DNA from 4 places in the Salinicola lusitanus genome. Region 1 is predicted to be linked to each of the others. Evidence: predicted binding sites of a transcription regulator. Region 1 holds the regulator's gene; each other region holds the start of a gene.
What was found. The regulator sigma-54, encoded in region 1, starts transcription at its own class of promoters, with help from an activator protein. The targets are predictions, from matches to a motif close to TGGCACNNNNNTTGCTNT.
Positions count from the first base shown of each region.

Region 2: the regulator sigma-54 is predicted to act here: its motif matches at 1,756-1,773, upstream of glnA (glutamate--ammonia ligase).
Region 3: the regulator sigma-54 is predicted to act here: its motif matches at 1,190-1,207, upstream of rutA (pyrimidine utilization protein A).
Region 4: the regulator sigma-54 is predicted to act here: its motif matches at 1,496-1,513, upstream of urtA (urea ABC transporter substrate-binding protein).

Region 1 is NZ_CP151919.1:4,170,537-4,173,615, reverse strand. Features, by position in the region: gene rapZ (RNase adapter RapZ) at 1-291, opposite strand, end outside; gene ptsN (PTS IIA-like nitrogen regulatory protein PtsN) at 295-774, opposite strand; gene hpf (ribosome hibernation-promoting factor, HPF/YfiA family) at 784-1,092, opposite strand; gene AAGT95_RS18880 (RNA polymerase factor sigma-54) at 1,212-2,639, opposite strand; gene lptB (LPS export ABC transporter ATP-binding protein) at 2,779-3,079, opposite strand, start outside.
Region 2 is NZ_CP151919.1:1,928,720-1,931,798, reverse strand. Features, by position in the region: gene AAGT95_RS08915 (DUF4124 domain-containing protein) at 1-32, opposite strand, end outside; gene glnA (glutamate--ammonia ligase) at 226-1,632, opposite strand; gene AAGT95_RS08905 (polysaccharide deacetylase family protein) at 2,058-3,047, shown strand; gene AAGT95_RS08900 (nucleotidyltransferase family protein) at 3,054-3,079, opposite strand, start outside.
Region 3 is NZ_CP151919.1:3,895,539-3,898,617, forward strand. Features, by position in the region: gene rutB (pyrimidine utilization protein B) at 1-13, opposite strand, end outside; gene rutA (pyrimidine utilization protein A) at 10-1,113, opposite strand; gene rutR (HTH-type transcriptional regulator RutR) at 1,505-2,161, shown strand; gene AAGT95_RS17625 (malonic semialdehyde reductase) at 2,189-2,779, opposite strand.
Region 4 is NZ_CP151919.1:4,271,176-4,274,254, forward strand. Features, by position in the region: gene urtA (urea ABC transporter substrate-binding protein) at 1-1,292, opposite strand, end outside; gene AAGT95_RS19325 (acyl-CoA dehydrogenase C-terminal domain-containing protein) at 1,632-3,079, opposite strand, start outside.

The DNA of each region.
Region 1 (3,079 bases):
GAGCAGGATCTTGGCGTCGGCGGTGAGATAGACGACTTGAGTATCGATGCCTCGCTCGCGTACCGCCTCCAGCAGGATGGGGAAACGCTCCAGCGATTCCGGCAGGTTGCGTGCGTCGATGCTGACCGCCACGTTGGGGCGGGAGGGCGGCGCGCTGCGCAGCTCGTCGATCAGCGGTGCCAGCAGGTTGGCCGGGAGGTTGTCGATGGCATAGTAGCCAAGATCCTCGAGCGCCTGCAGTGCGATCGATTTCCCCGAGCCCGAGCGGCCGCTGATGATGACGAGTTGCATCGCTTATCCGTCGTCGCTGTCACGGTGATGGCGGATGGCATCGACGAGCGCGTCGTACAACGCCCGCTGCGAGTCGGCCTGACGCAACTGCTGCCGAACGCTGCTCTGATTCATGATGCCGGCAACTTCCGCCAGCAGCGACAGATGCGCATCATCCGCCTCTTCCGGCACCAGCAGCACGAAAACCAGATCCACCGGCTCGCCGTCGATGGCATCGAAGTCGATGGCGTCTTCCAGGCGCATGAATCCCGCGATCGGCCCTTTGCAATGCGGACTGCGGGCATGGGGGATGGCAACGCCGTTGCCGATCCCCGTGCTGCCCAGTCGCTCGCGACCGATCAGGCGGCTGAAGACCTCATGGCTATCCAGACTGGGTGTATTCTGGGCGATGAAGGTGCTGAAGAATTCCAGCAGACGTTTTTTGCTGCCCCCCGTGACCTCGAACAGAGTTCGCTCGGGGGGCAGAATGCTTTCCAGTGTCATCATCAGGCGTCAGCGGGCGCCTGCGCCTTGGGCGCGGGCTTGTGCCTTCTCTTTGTGTTTGACCAGTTGGCGGTCGAGTTTGTCGGCCAGTGAATCGATGGCGGCATACATGTCGGTGTCGCTGGCTTCGGCGTGTAGATCGCCGCCTGCTGCGTGCAGGGTACAGGCTGCCTGCTGGCGTTCCTTCTCGACACTCAGGGTGACCTGGACATTGGTGATGTTGTCGTAGTGACGCTCCAAACGAACGAGTTTCTCTCCGACGTAGTCCCGGAGGGCGTCGGTCAGCTCGACATGGTGGCCGGTAACGTTCACTTGCATGACACACTCCTGTTGCGGCAGATGGCACTTCTGATTGTAACCCTTTTCAGGGGACTGCAAAGGCATCGTGATCGATCTGATTCGGAATGGCGAGTCTTGACGGGTTTCGGAGCCCTGTATCAGGCCAGACGCTTGCGCTCGCTGGAGGACGGAATGCCCATGGCTTCGCGATATTTGGCCACGGTGCGTCTGGCCACACTGATATCGGACTGGGCCAGCAATTCGACCAGTTTGCTGTCCGACAGCGGCTTGCGAGGGGATTCGTCGCCAATGAATTTCTTGATGCGAGCGCGGATGGCGGTACTCGAATAGCTATCGCCTTCGCCGCCCTGGCCGCCGACCTGGCTCGAGAAAAAATATTTCAGCTCGAATACGCCGCGTGGCGTGTGAATGTACTTCTGGGTCGTGACGCGGGAGATCGTCGATTCATGCATGTCGACGCTGCGGGCGATATCGGCCAGGATCAGGGGTTTCATCGCTTCTTCACCGCGCTCGAGGAACCCGATCTGGCGCGACATGATCTCTCGGCCCACCTTGAGCAGGGTATCGTTGCGACTGGAGAGACTCTTGATCAGCCAGCGGGCTTCCTGCAGGTGCTGGCGCAGGAAGGTGTTGTCATCGCTCTTGTCTGCCCGCTTGATCAGGGCGGCGTAGTCGGGCTGAATGCGCAGGCGCGGCAGGGTTTCGGCATTGAGTTCGATACGCCAGCCATCGCGAGAGGGGGTGGCAACCAGATCGGGAACCACGTAATCGTCGTGACTGGTATCAAAGCGCTGCCCCGGGCGCGGCTCCAGCGTCCGGATCAGGGCGATGACGCTGTCGAGTTCGTTCTCCTCGAGGCGCAGGCGACGCTTGAGCAGTCGCCGGTCGTTGCCGGCCAGCGCCTCGAGGAACTGGCGCACCAGGCGCTTGGCCTGGGGTAGCAGCGGCGTGTCGTCGTCCAGCGTGCCGAGTTGAAGCAGCAGGCACTCGCGCAGATTGCGAGCGCCGACGCCGGTCGGATCGAACTGCTGCAGGCGCATGAGCATGTGCTCGAGATCGGCCATGCTGACGCTCTCCCTGCGCTGCTCGCGCAGACTCGTCGCCAGCTCGTCCAGCGAGCCCACCAGGTAGCCGTCGTCGTTGACGGCGTCGATCAGGCACTCCCCGAGCGCGCGCTCGCGCTCGTCGAAATCTCCCATGGCCAGTTGCCAGAGGAGATGATCCTGGAGGGTGGTCACGGCGGCGTTGCGGTCGAAGTCCGGCGCTTCTTCGCTGGCGCTGCCCGACGAGCTGGCATGGGCGTCCTGGTAGGTATCGCTCCAGTCGCTGTCGAGGGCCAGTTCGTCGGGAATGTCACTGGCCCACTCGTCTTCCGTGGCGTCCTGAGTTTCCTGCTCCGAGTAGGGCTCTTCCATCTCCAGCATGGGGTTGGATTCGAGCGCCTGCTGGATTTCCTGGCGGAGGTCGAGCGTCGACAGCTGGAGCAGTTGAATGGCCTGCTGGAGCTGAGGCGTCATGGTCAACTGCGTGCCGACCCTGAGTTGCAGCGAGGGCTTCATGGACATGGAGAAACGATCGTCACAATCAACGGTGGAAGGCTTACGTTACTGGCTGCGGTGACGAGATGCAACGTTTCATGCAAGAAACATGCCATCGGTGCGGATGCCTGGTATGGCTGCCGATGGCATGACGGGGGAGAGGCGACTACAGGCGAAACTCGTGGCCGAGATAGACCTCGCGGACGCGCTGGTTTTCGAGAATGGCCTGGGGCCGGCCCTCGGCGATGATCTGGCCGTCGCCGACGATGTAGGCATTATCGCAGATGTCGAGCGTCTCGCGCACGTTGTGATCGGTGATCAGGACGCCGATCTCGCGGTCGCGCAGCTGGCGGATGATGCTCTTGATGTCACCGACCGAGATGGGGTCGACACCGGCGAACGGTTCGTCGAGCAGCACGAAGGCCGGCTCGGTGGCCAGGGCACGGGCGATCTCGACCCGCCGCCGC
Region 2 (3,079 bases), 2.2 Mb from region 1:
GATATCACCGATACCACCATCCTCGTGCGCATCCGTTGGCGCTCCCTTGTCGATCACCCTGTTATCGGCCGGCGGCTTCGATCCTTCACCTGGCCGGTATCTCCTGCCACTCGCCCCGCTTTCCAAGGTCCGCTTCATGGCCACCATTCCGGGAGACGGCCCCACGAAAAAGCCCCACCGAAGTGGGGCTCTCTTTCTGCAAGGCATCGGGCCTGGGCTCGAGCTTCAGACGCTGTAGTAGAGATCGAATTCGACCGGATGCGTCGCCAGACGCAGGCGCTCGACGTCCTCGCTCTTCAGCGCAATATAGGCATCGATCATGTCGTCGGTGAACACGCCACCTTCGGTCAGGAAGGCGCGATCGGTGTCGAGCGCTTCCAGGGCCTGATCGAGGCTGGTCGCCACGGTCGGGACCTTCTTGCCTTCTTCCGGCGGCAGGTCGTACAAGTTCTTGTCCATGGCATCGCCAGGATGAATCTTGTTCTTGATGCCGTCGATACCGGCCATCAGCATCGCAGAGAACGCCAGGTACGGGTTGGCGGTCGGGTCGGGGAAACGGGTCTCGACGCGCTTGCCTTTCGGGCTGGCAGTGTACGGAATTCGAATCGACGCAGAGCGGTTACGCGCGCTGTAGGCCAGCATGACCGGCGCTTCGAAGCCCGGCACCAGACGCTTGTAGGAGTTGGTCGAAGCGTTGGTGAAGGCGTTCAAGGCACGTGCGTGCTTGATGATACCGCCGATGTAATACAGCGCCATCTCGGACAGGCCGGCGTACTCGTCACCCGCGAACTGGTTGGTGCCGTCCTTCCAGAAAGACTGGTGAACGTGCATCCCGGAACCGTTGTCGCCAACCAGCGGCTTGGGCATGAAGGTTGCCGTCTTGCCGTAGGCATGCGCGACGTTATGGATGACGTATTTCATCTCCTGAACTTCGTCGGCTTTCTTCACCAGCGTGTTGAACTTGACGCCGATTTCGTTCTGACCGGCGTTGGCCACTTCGTGGTGATGCACTTCGACGCTCTGGCCGATCGCCTGCAGCGTGTTGCACATCGCGCTGCGAATGTCGTGGAAGCTGTCGACCGGCGGCACCGGGAAGTACCCACCCTTGACGCGCGGACGGTGTGCCAGATTGCCACCTTCGACCTGACGGTCGGTGGACCAGGCGCCCTCTTCGGAGGAGATCTTGTACATGGAGCCTTCGATATCGGTCTTCCAATGCACTTCGTCGAAGATGAAGAACTCGGGTTCCGGACCGAAGAACGCGGTGTCGCCCAGACCGGTGCTGTTCAGATAGGCTTCGGCGCGCTTGGCGATGGAGCGCGGATCACGCTCGTAACCCTGCATGGTCGCCGGCTCGATGATGTCGCAGCGCAGGATCAGCGTGGAGTCTTCGGTGAACGGATCGAGAAAGGCGGTGCCGTCTTCCGGGCGCAGAATCATGTCGGACTCGTTGATGCCCTTCCAGCCTTCGATGGAAGAGCCATCGAACATCTGGCCGTCTTCGAAGAATTCCGCATCGATGGCGCTGGCAGGAATGGTGACGTGCTGCTCCTTGCCCTTGGTATCGGTAAAGCGCAGATCCACCCACTTGACGTCGTGTTCTTCGATAAGGGCGAGGGTTTTCTCAGACATGTTGTCCTCCACTGTGAGCCATGGCTCGATTCGTTGGCGAATATCCAACACCGTTTTGTGGCATGCGTGTTTTGTAGCACGAAGTCGACGCTCTTGCCCACGCGCACACCGTTTTTACATAACTATGCAGAGAATGTGCCAAAATGAGGCAAGGACCGGACGCCCGATAATAAGTATTTGATTGAAATTGCTTTATCGAAAATCTGCCTGACGCCTCCAGACGTCGTTTCCGCCTCTTCCTTCCCAAGGGAGTAGCTCAAACCTCTTAGACGCACCAACTTGGAGCACACAAACGCCTCGTTGCACCAAAAAAGAAAGCTCGCGAATCCGCTTCGCAACCTTTGCCGAAAATCGATAGGCAACGGATACTGTAGAGAGAAGCCATGTGTTGATGGCGATCGACGACTCGAGTAATGGAATGGCCCATGTCTAGGCTGGATCGCACACAGGATGTGGTACAGCGTCTACGCGGTCACTGGCGTCTCAGCCTGAGTGAGCCGTTGTGGGGGCGGAGCGCCATTCTCGCGCTGAATCGCGTGCTGGACGATGAAGCCGAGGCACGCTTGCCTCACAGGGCCGACTGGTGCCTGGGGCCGGATAGCTTTCGTCATCTGCTGGAGAGCCTCAGCGAGAGCGCGCAGATCGTCAGCCTGGAGAGCGTGTTGCAGTTGCATCACGACCAGTTGCCGCGCATTGCCCTCACCTTCGACGGTGGCTGGCGCGATACGCTGAAACAGGTGTCGCCGACCCTGGAGCGCCTGACGTTGCCGGCCAATGTCTTTCTTCCCGGCCCGGTCACCAGAAGGGCCTGGAGCTCATGGCACGAAGCCATCGGCGAAGCCCTCTGGAGCCAGGAGACGGCCGACCACGCGAAGCGCCTGCTCGCCGAGGCCGGCCTGCCGGCGCCGCCCGCCGCCGGAGCGCAGCGCGACGAGCGCTACAGCCAGGCGATCAGGAACTATGTCGCCGAACTCGATCACTCGCAGGACGCCATCACCTTGCATGCCGTCGCCTCGGCGCTGGATAGCGATCCGGCGTTCGCCGACGAAACCCTGGACGCCTTCAGCATCCGCCGTCTGGAGCAGGGCGGCCTGTTCCGCTTCGGCAGCCTGCTCCCCACGCACGCCACGAGCGGAGACGCTTCCGCCCTCGTGCAGCTCCGCGAGAGCCAGCACCAGCTGGCGGTGCTGTGCCGCCATCCGCTTCGCATCGCCACCAGCGCCTCGACAGAGACAGACGAAAAGCTGGCGCGGCTGGCGACCAGCGCCGGCATCGAACGTGTGCTGACGCACCGCACGGGCTGGCTCGAACCACCGATCGACACGGTGCTATTGCCGCGCTTCGTCATTACGCAGCCGGTCGCCAACAGCCAGGGGAGACTGTTCGACTGGCTGCTGGGCAACCTGCCCTCGTAGCGCCTCTCAAAGCCCCCGGATCTCGAGTTCCG
Region 3 (3,079 bases), 270 kb from region 1:
CGAGTTCGCTCATGCCAGCGCCTCCGGTACCGGCGCCGACGCACCGGCCACGCCCACCCGCGTCTTCATCAGCGGCTGCACCCGCTCACCAAATGTATCGAGCCCCTGGAGGAAGTCGTCGAACGTCAACATCACGCCGCCGACCCCCTCCACCGTGTCGATCTCGTCGAGCATGCGCGCCACGTTCTCGTAGGAACCGACCAGCGTGCCCATATTGAAATTGACCGCCGAGGTCGGATCGGTCATCTGGCGCACGTTGGTATCCTTGCCGGAGCTCTTGTCCTGGCTGCCCTGGTCGGCCATCCAGTCCAGCGCCTCCCGATCGGCACCCGCCTTGTAGTGCTCCCAGCGCGCCATGGCAGCGGCGTCGGTCTCGTCGGCGATCACCATGAACAGCACATAGCAGGCGACCTGACGACCCGTCTCTTTGCCGGCAGCCGCGAGACGCTCGGCCGTTGGCGCGAACGCGGTCGGGGTATTCAGCCCCTTGCCGAAGCAGAAGCTGTAGTCGGCGTGCTTGGCGGTGAACGCCATCCCGGCACTCGACTGCCCGGCGCAGACCATCTTCACCCCCTGCTCCGGACGCGGGCTCAGCCGGCAGTCCTCCATCTGGAAGAACTCGCCGTCGAGATCGCTGTGCCCCGTTTCCAGCAGCTCCCGCAGTACCGTGGCGTACTCATCGAGATAGGTGTAGCGCTTGGCGAAATAGTCATCGCCCGGCCATAGCCCCATCTGACTGTATTCCGGCTTCTGCCAGCCGGTCACCAGGTTGATGCCGAAACGCCCCGGCGCGATCGAGTCGATGGTCGCCGCCATCCGCGCGGTGATGGCCGGAGGCATCACCAGCGTCGCCGCGGTGGCGTAGAGATCGATCTTCGAGGTGACCGCAGCGAGCCCCGCCATGAGGGTGAAGGATTCCAGGGCATGCTCCCAGAACTCGGTCTTGCCGCCGAAACCGCGCAGCTTGATCATCGACAGCGCAAACTCGAAGCCGTAACCCTCGGCCTTCTGCGTCACCGCCTTGTTGAGCTCGAAGGTCGGCAGGTACTGCGGCGCGGTTTCGGAAATCAGCCAGCCGTTGTTGCCGATGGGAATGAAGACGCCTAGTTGCATGAGCCACCTCGTCGTCGTATCGGAGCGAGTTGTCGGCCATCGCGGCACTGCGATGCTGCCGACGCCTGACCAATCCTTTACAACCGACGTGCCAACCCGAGCTTATCCATCCGCTTTCAAGAGCTTGCCGGCCACAGACGACAAGCCACCGGACCAATTGGTCTGGAAAGGATCTCGGAATGCGCGACCATGATGCGGGACGCGTGGCGCCCGCGCCGTTTCAGTGCACGTGAAGAGGCCATTTCGCGCGTGAACCGGGAACATCGGGTAGATGACGCTAGCGACCTGGGGCGTGATAAAATCCCGGTCCCTTACGACCGCTCTCACATACGCAGCCGCGACATGCCAGCGAAATCCCGATGGCCGGTCGCGGGATTCACGAAGGTTGATCATGACGTCCATCACCCCCGCAGCCCCGACCGGCCATCGCGCCGCCGCCAGCGAAGCCCGCAAGCAACGGATTCGGGATGCGGCCCTGGCGCTGTTCTCGCAGTTCGGCCTGCGCGGCGCGAGCCTGGACGCCATTGCCGATCAGGCCGGCGTCTCCAAGACCAACCTGCTCTACTATTTTCCATCCAAGGAGAAGCTCTACGTCGCCGTCCTTCAACAGATCCTGGACACCTGGCTGGAGCCGATACGCGCCATCGATGCCGAGCAGTCTCCCGAGACCGCCATCGGCGACTACATCCGAATCAAGGTCGAACTGTCGCGGGATCACGCCCAGGCATCCCGGCTGTTCTGTCTGGAGATGATCCAGGGCGCGCCGCTGCTGCGGGAAGATCTGCAGAGCAAGCTGCGCCTGCTGGTGGAGGAAAAATCGAGAGTGATCGAGGGCTGGATCGCCCGGGGAAGCCTGCTGCCGGTCGATCCACACCACCTGATATACCTGCTGTGGGGAACCACCCAGCACTATGCCGACTTCGCCGTCCAGATCGAGGCAATTTCCGGCAGAACGCTCGCCGATCCGGCCTTCTTCGACGCGACGGTGGAGAACATCACGCGCATCGTGCTGGGCGGTCTACTCCCCCGGACGAATGCCGACGGCTGACTTGCGGCCCCCGTCCGGCGGTCGGCTTCAAGCCAGTTGGCACGCCTCCTCGAATGCCAGCCGTGGCAAGCGTGGCTTGAGACCCGCCTCATCTCCGTAGCCCAGGTTGACCAGCATGTTGGCGGTCCAGTCGGTGCCGGCGAAGAACGCCTGGTCCACCGCCTCGGAATCGAAGCCCGACATCGGCCCGGTATCCAGCCCCATCGCCCGCGCCGCCAGGATCAGATACCCGGCCTGCAGCGAACTGTTGCGCAGCGCCGTCTGCTCGGCAAACGCCTCGCTACCGGTGAACCAGCTACGGGCGTCGGTGTGGGGGAAGAGCGTCGGCAGCTGATCGTAGAAGCGCTTGTCGTAGGCGACGATGACCGTGCAGGGCGCCGTCGCCGTCTTGTCGGCGTTGCCGGCGGAAACGCACGGCAACAGCTTGTCCTTGCCCGCCGTGGAGCGTACGAAGACAAACCGCGCCGGACAGCAGTTGGCCGAGGTCGGCCCCATCCTGACCATGTCGTAGAGCCTGCGCAGGGTCTCCTCGGTAACGTCGCGAGGCTGCCACGCACTGTGCGTGCGCGCTGTCCTGAACAACTGATCCAGTGCCTGATCGTCCAATGTCTGCATCATCTGTCATCTCCCGGTGGCCATGCATGAAGGGGTGCCAATAGAAGCTTCGCGCGAGCGACGCTCGCGAGTGCGCCGCGCCCCACCGATACAAGCAATGCCCTGACGGAATGGCAACCTTTAACTGCACGGGGCGTCACGCCGGTCCGCTCTCCCGCCCTGGCCGTCGCCAGGTTTGCATGACGGCGGCTGCCATCGGCTCCGCCGCAGTGAGGTACGCTCCACGGCCGCGGTCGCTCCGGCGCCGCGAGATCCGTATACTATCGCGCTCATCGACGCGGGGCCGTTGCCGATGGCGCACTG
Region 4 (3,079 bases), 100 kb from region 1:
CCGTCCTGGCACTGCATGCTTTCGACGTCGAGCTTGCCGCAGCGCAGCGGTGCCCGCCAGTCGCTGATCAGGTTCTTGGATTCCGGCAGATAGTCGGACCAGGCATCCCCGGCAACGGTCGTCGGCGTTCGCCAGACCACGCTGAACTGGCCGTCATTCTGGATCTCGCCGATCATCACCGGTTTGGTGATGTGGTGGTTGGGCATCATGGTCGACGCACCGCCGGACAGATTGGGCACGGTGACGCCGATGATCGAATCCTTGACCGCGTCGACATCGGTGGTCCCCGCTTGCTCGACGGCCTCTAGCCACATGTTGAAGCCGATGAAGTGCGCTTCCATCGGATCGTTGGTCACCGCCTGGTCGTTGCCGGTGTAAGCGACCCAATCATCGATGAAGTCGTAGTTGGCATCACTGTCGACGCTCATGAAGTAGTTCCACGCCGCCATGTGGCCGACCAGCGGCGCGGTGTCGATACCGGTCAGTTCCTGCTCGCCGACGGAGAACGCCACCACCGGGATGTCTCCCGCCGAGATACCCTGGTTGGCGAGTTCGTTGTAGAACGGCACGTTGGCGTCGCCATTGATGGTCGACACCACCGCGGTCTTCTTGCCCTGGCTGCCGAAATCCTTGACCTGGGAGACGATCGACTGCCAATCGCTGAAGCCGAACGGCGTGTAGTTGATCATGATGTCGGCGGCGGCGACGCCATTGGCCTTGAGATACGCTTCCAGAATCTTGTTGGTGGTGCGCGGATAGACGTAGTCGGTTCCCAGCAGCGCCCAGCGCTCGACGCCTTGACCCATCAGGTAGTCGACAGCAGGGATCGCCTGCTGGTTGGGTGCCGCGCCGGTGTAGAAGATGTTCTCGGAGGACTCCTCGCCCTCGTACTGCACCGGATAGAACAGCAGCCCGTTGAGTTCCTCGACCACCGGCAGCACCGCCTTGCGGGACGCCGACGTCCAGTTGCCGAAGATGACGTCGACGCGATCATCGCCGGTCAGCATGTCGCGCGCCTGCTCGGCATAGAGCGACCAGTCCGAGGCCGGATCCATGACCACCGGTTCGAGCTTGCGACCCAGCAGCCCACCGGCCTCGTTCTGCTTGGCGATCAGCATCAGCATCTCGTCTTTCAGCGTCGACTCGCTGATCGCCATGGTGCCGGAGAGCGAATGCAGGATGCCGACCCGGATCGGGCCCTCGTCCTGGGCCACCGCGGCGGTACCGAAACCGGCCAGCCCCAGCGCGATGCTGGAACCGGCAATCAACTTGCGAAGGGATGTTGTTGTCATCGGATTCTCCTGGTCATGATCCCCTGATGATCGGGAATGCTCGCCCGTGACGGCGTAGCCATCGATCGGAAAACCCCATGCATTTTTCGTGCCCTAAACTTTCACCACCTCAACCTTGTATACAAAAACCAGAAAAAAGAGCGAGAACTTCGGTCAACGGCAACGATTTGGTGCAAAAAAAGATCGAAGAATCAGAGGCGATTTCCGCAAAAGGCGCGCCAGCCCCCCTCAAGCGCCTCGGCTCGCACCATTGCTGCGCATGAAACTCGCGCGCGAGCAGGTGTCGCTCTGCGTTGGTGCGGCCTGGCCCGATAACCAGGATCGACCCCCAAGGTGACGTCAGAACCAGTCCCGTTCCAGCGCCATCAGCCCCGACGGCCCCGCCGCTATCTGGCGCTCCAACGCCTCGGAATGGGGTAGCTGGCGAGTCAGAAAATGCTGCCCCACGATCAACTTCGCCCGATAGAAATCCTCACCGGACGGCCCTTGTCGGGTCAGGCCGCGCTGGGCCGCGCCGGCCGCCTTCCACCACAACCAGCTGTAGACCGCGTAGCCGAGCAGATGCAGGTAATCATTGGCGGCCGCCCCAGCCGCCGCCGCGTCCTTGCTGGCGGCGTCGATCACCGCCGCGGTGACTCGCTCGAGCCGAATCAACTCACGCTCGAGCGCCTCCCGGAACGGATGCACGTCAGGCGCATCGATATCATCGTTCTCGAGCTCCGTCCTGATCCGATCGGCAAGACGCTCGACATAAGCCCCCTGGTTGCGCGTCAGCTTGCGGCCGATCAGATCCATGGCCTGAATGCCGTTGGTGCCCTCGTAGATCATCGCGATTCGCGCATCACGCACGTACTGCTCGGCGCCCCATTCGACGCAGTAACCGCTGCCGCCATAGATCTGCTGCGCCTCGACCGTGGTCGCAAAGCCCCGGTCGGTCAGAAACGCCTTGGCCACCGGGGTGAGCAGCGCGACCAGTTCGTCGGCCGCCTCGCGAACTTCGCGATCGGAATGATACTTGGCACGATCGAGTTCACGGGCGACACAGGCGGCAAACAGACGGCCGCCCTCGTTCCAGGCACGGGCGTTGAGTGCCATGCGTCGCACATCGGGATGAACCAGGATCGGATCGGCGGCCTGGTCGGGCTCGGCGGCACCACCCGGGGCCCGGCTCTGGCGACGCTCGCGGGCGAAGGCGATGGCGCTCTGGTAGGCGACGTCGCCCAGGCCCAGACCCTGTATGCCGATCGAGAGTCGTTCGTAATTCATCATCGTGAACATCGCCGCCAGCCCCTGGTGGGGTTCACCGATCAGCACGCCCTCGGCGCCCTCGAAATGCATCACGCAGGTCGCGCTGCCGTTGATGCCCATCTTGTGCTCGAGGCCACCGCAGACAACGCCGTTCGCCTCTCCCAGCGAACCGTCTTCCAGCACCCGGCGCTTGGGAACCAGGAACAGCGAGATGCCCTTGGCGCCCGGCGGCGCATCCGGCAGCTTGGCCAGCACCAAATGGACGATATTGTCGGTCAGATCGTGCTCACCGCCGGTGATCCAGATCTTGCTGCCGGTCACCGAGTAACGGCCATCATCGCTCGGCACTGCCCGCGTCTTGATCAAGCCGAGATCGGTGCCGCAGTGCGGTTCGGTCAGGCACATGGTGCCCAGCCACTCACCGGCGTAGAGCCGCGGAAGATAGCGGGTCTTGACCGCCTCGTCGGCGTAGGCGTCGAGCAACAGGCCGGCACCGTTGTTGAGCGTCAGGTATAACGCGAAGCCGGTATTGCTGGCGT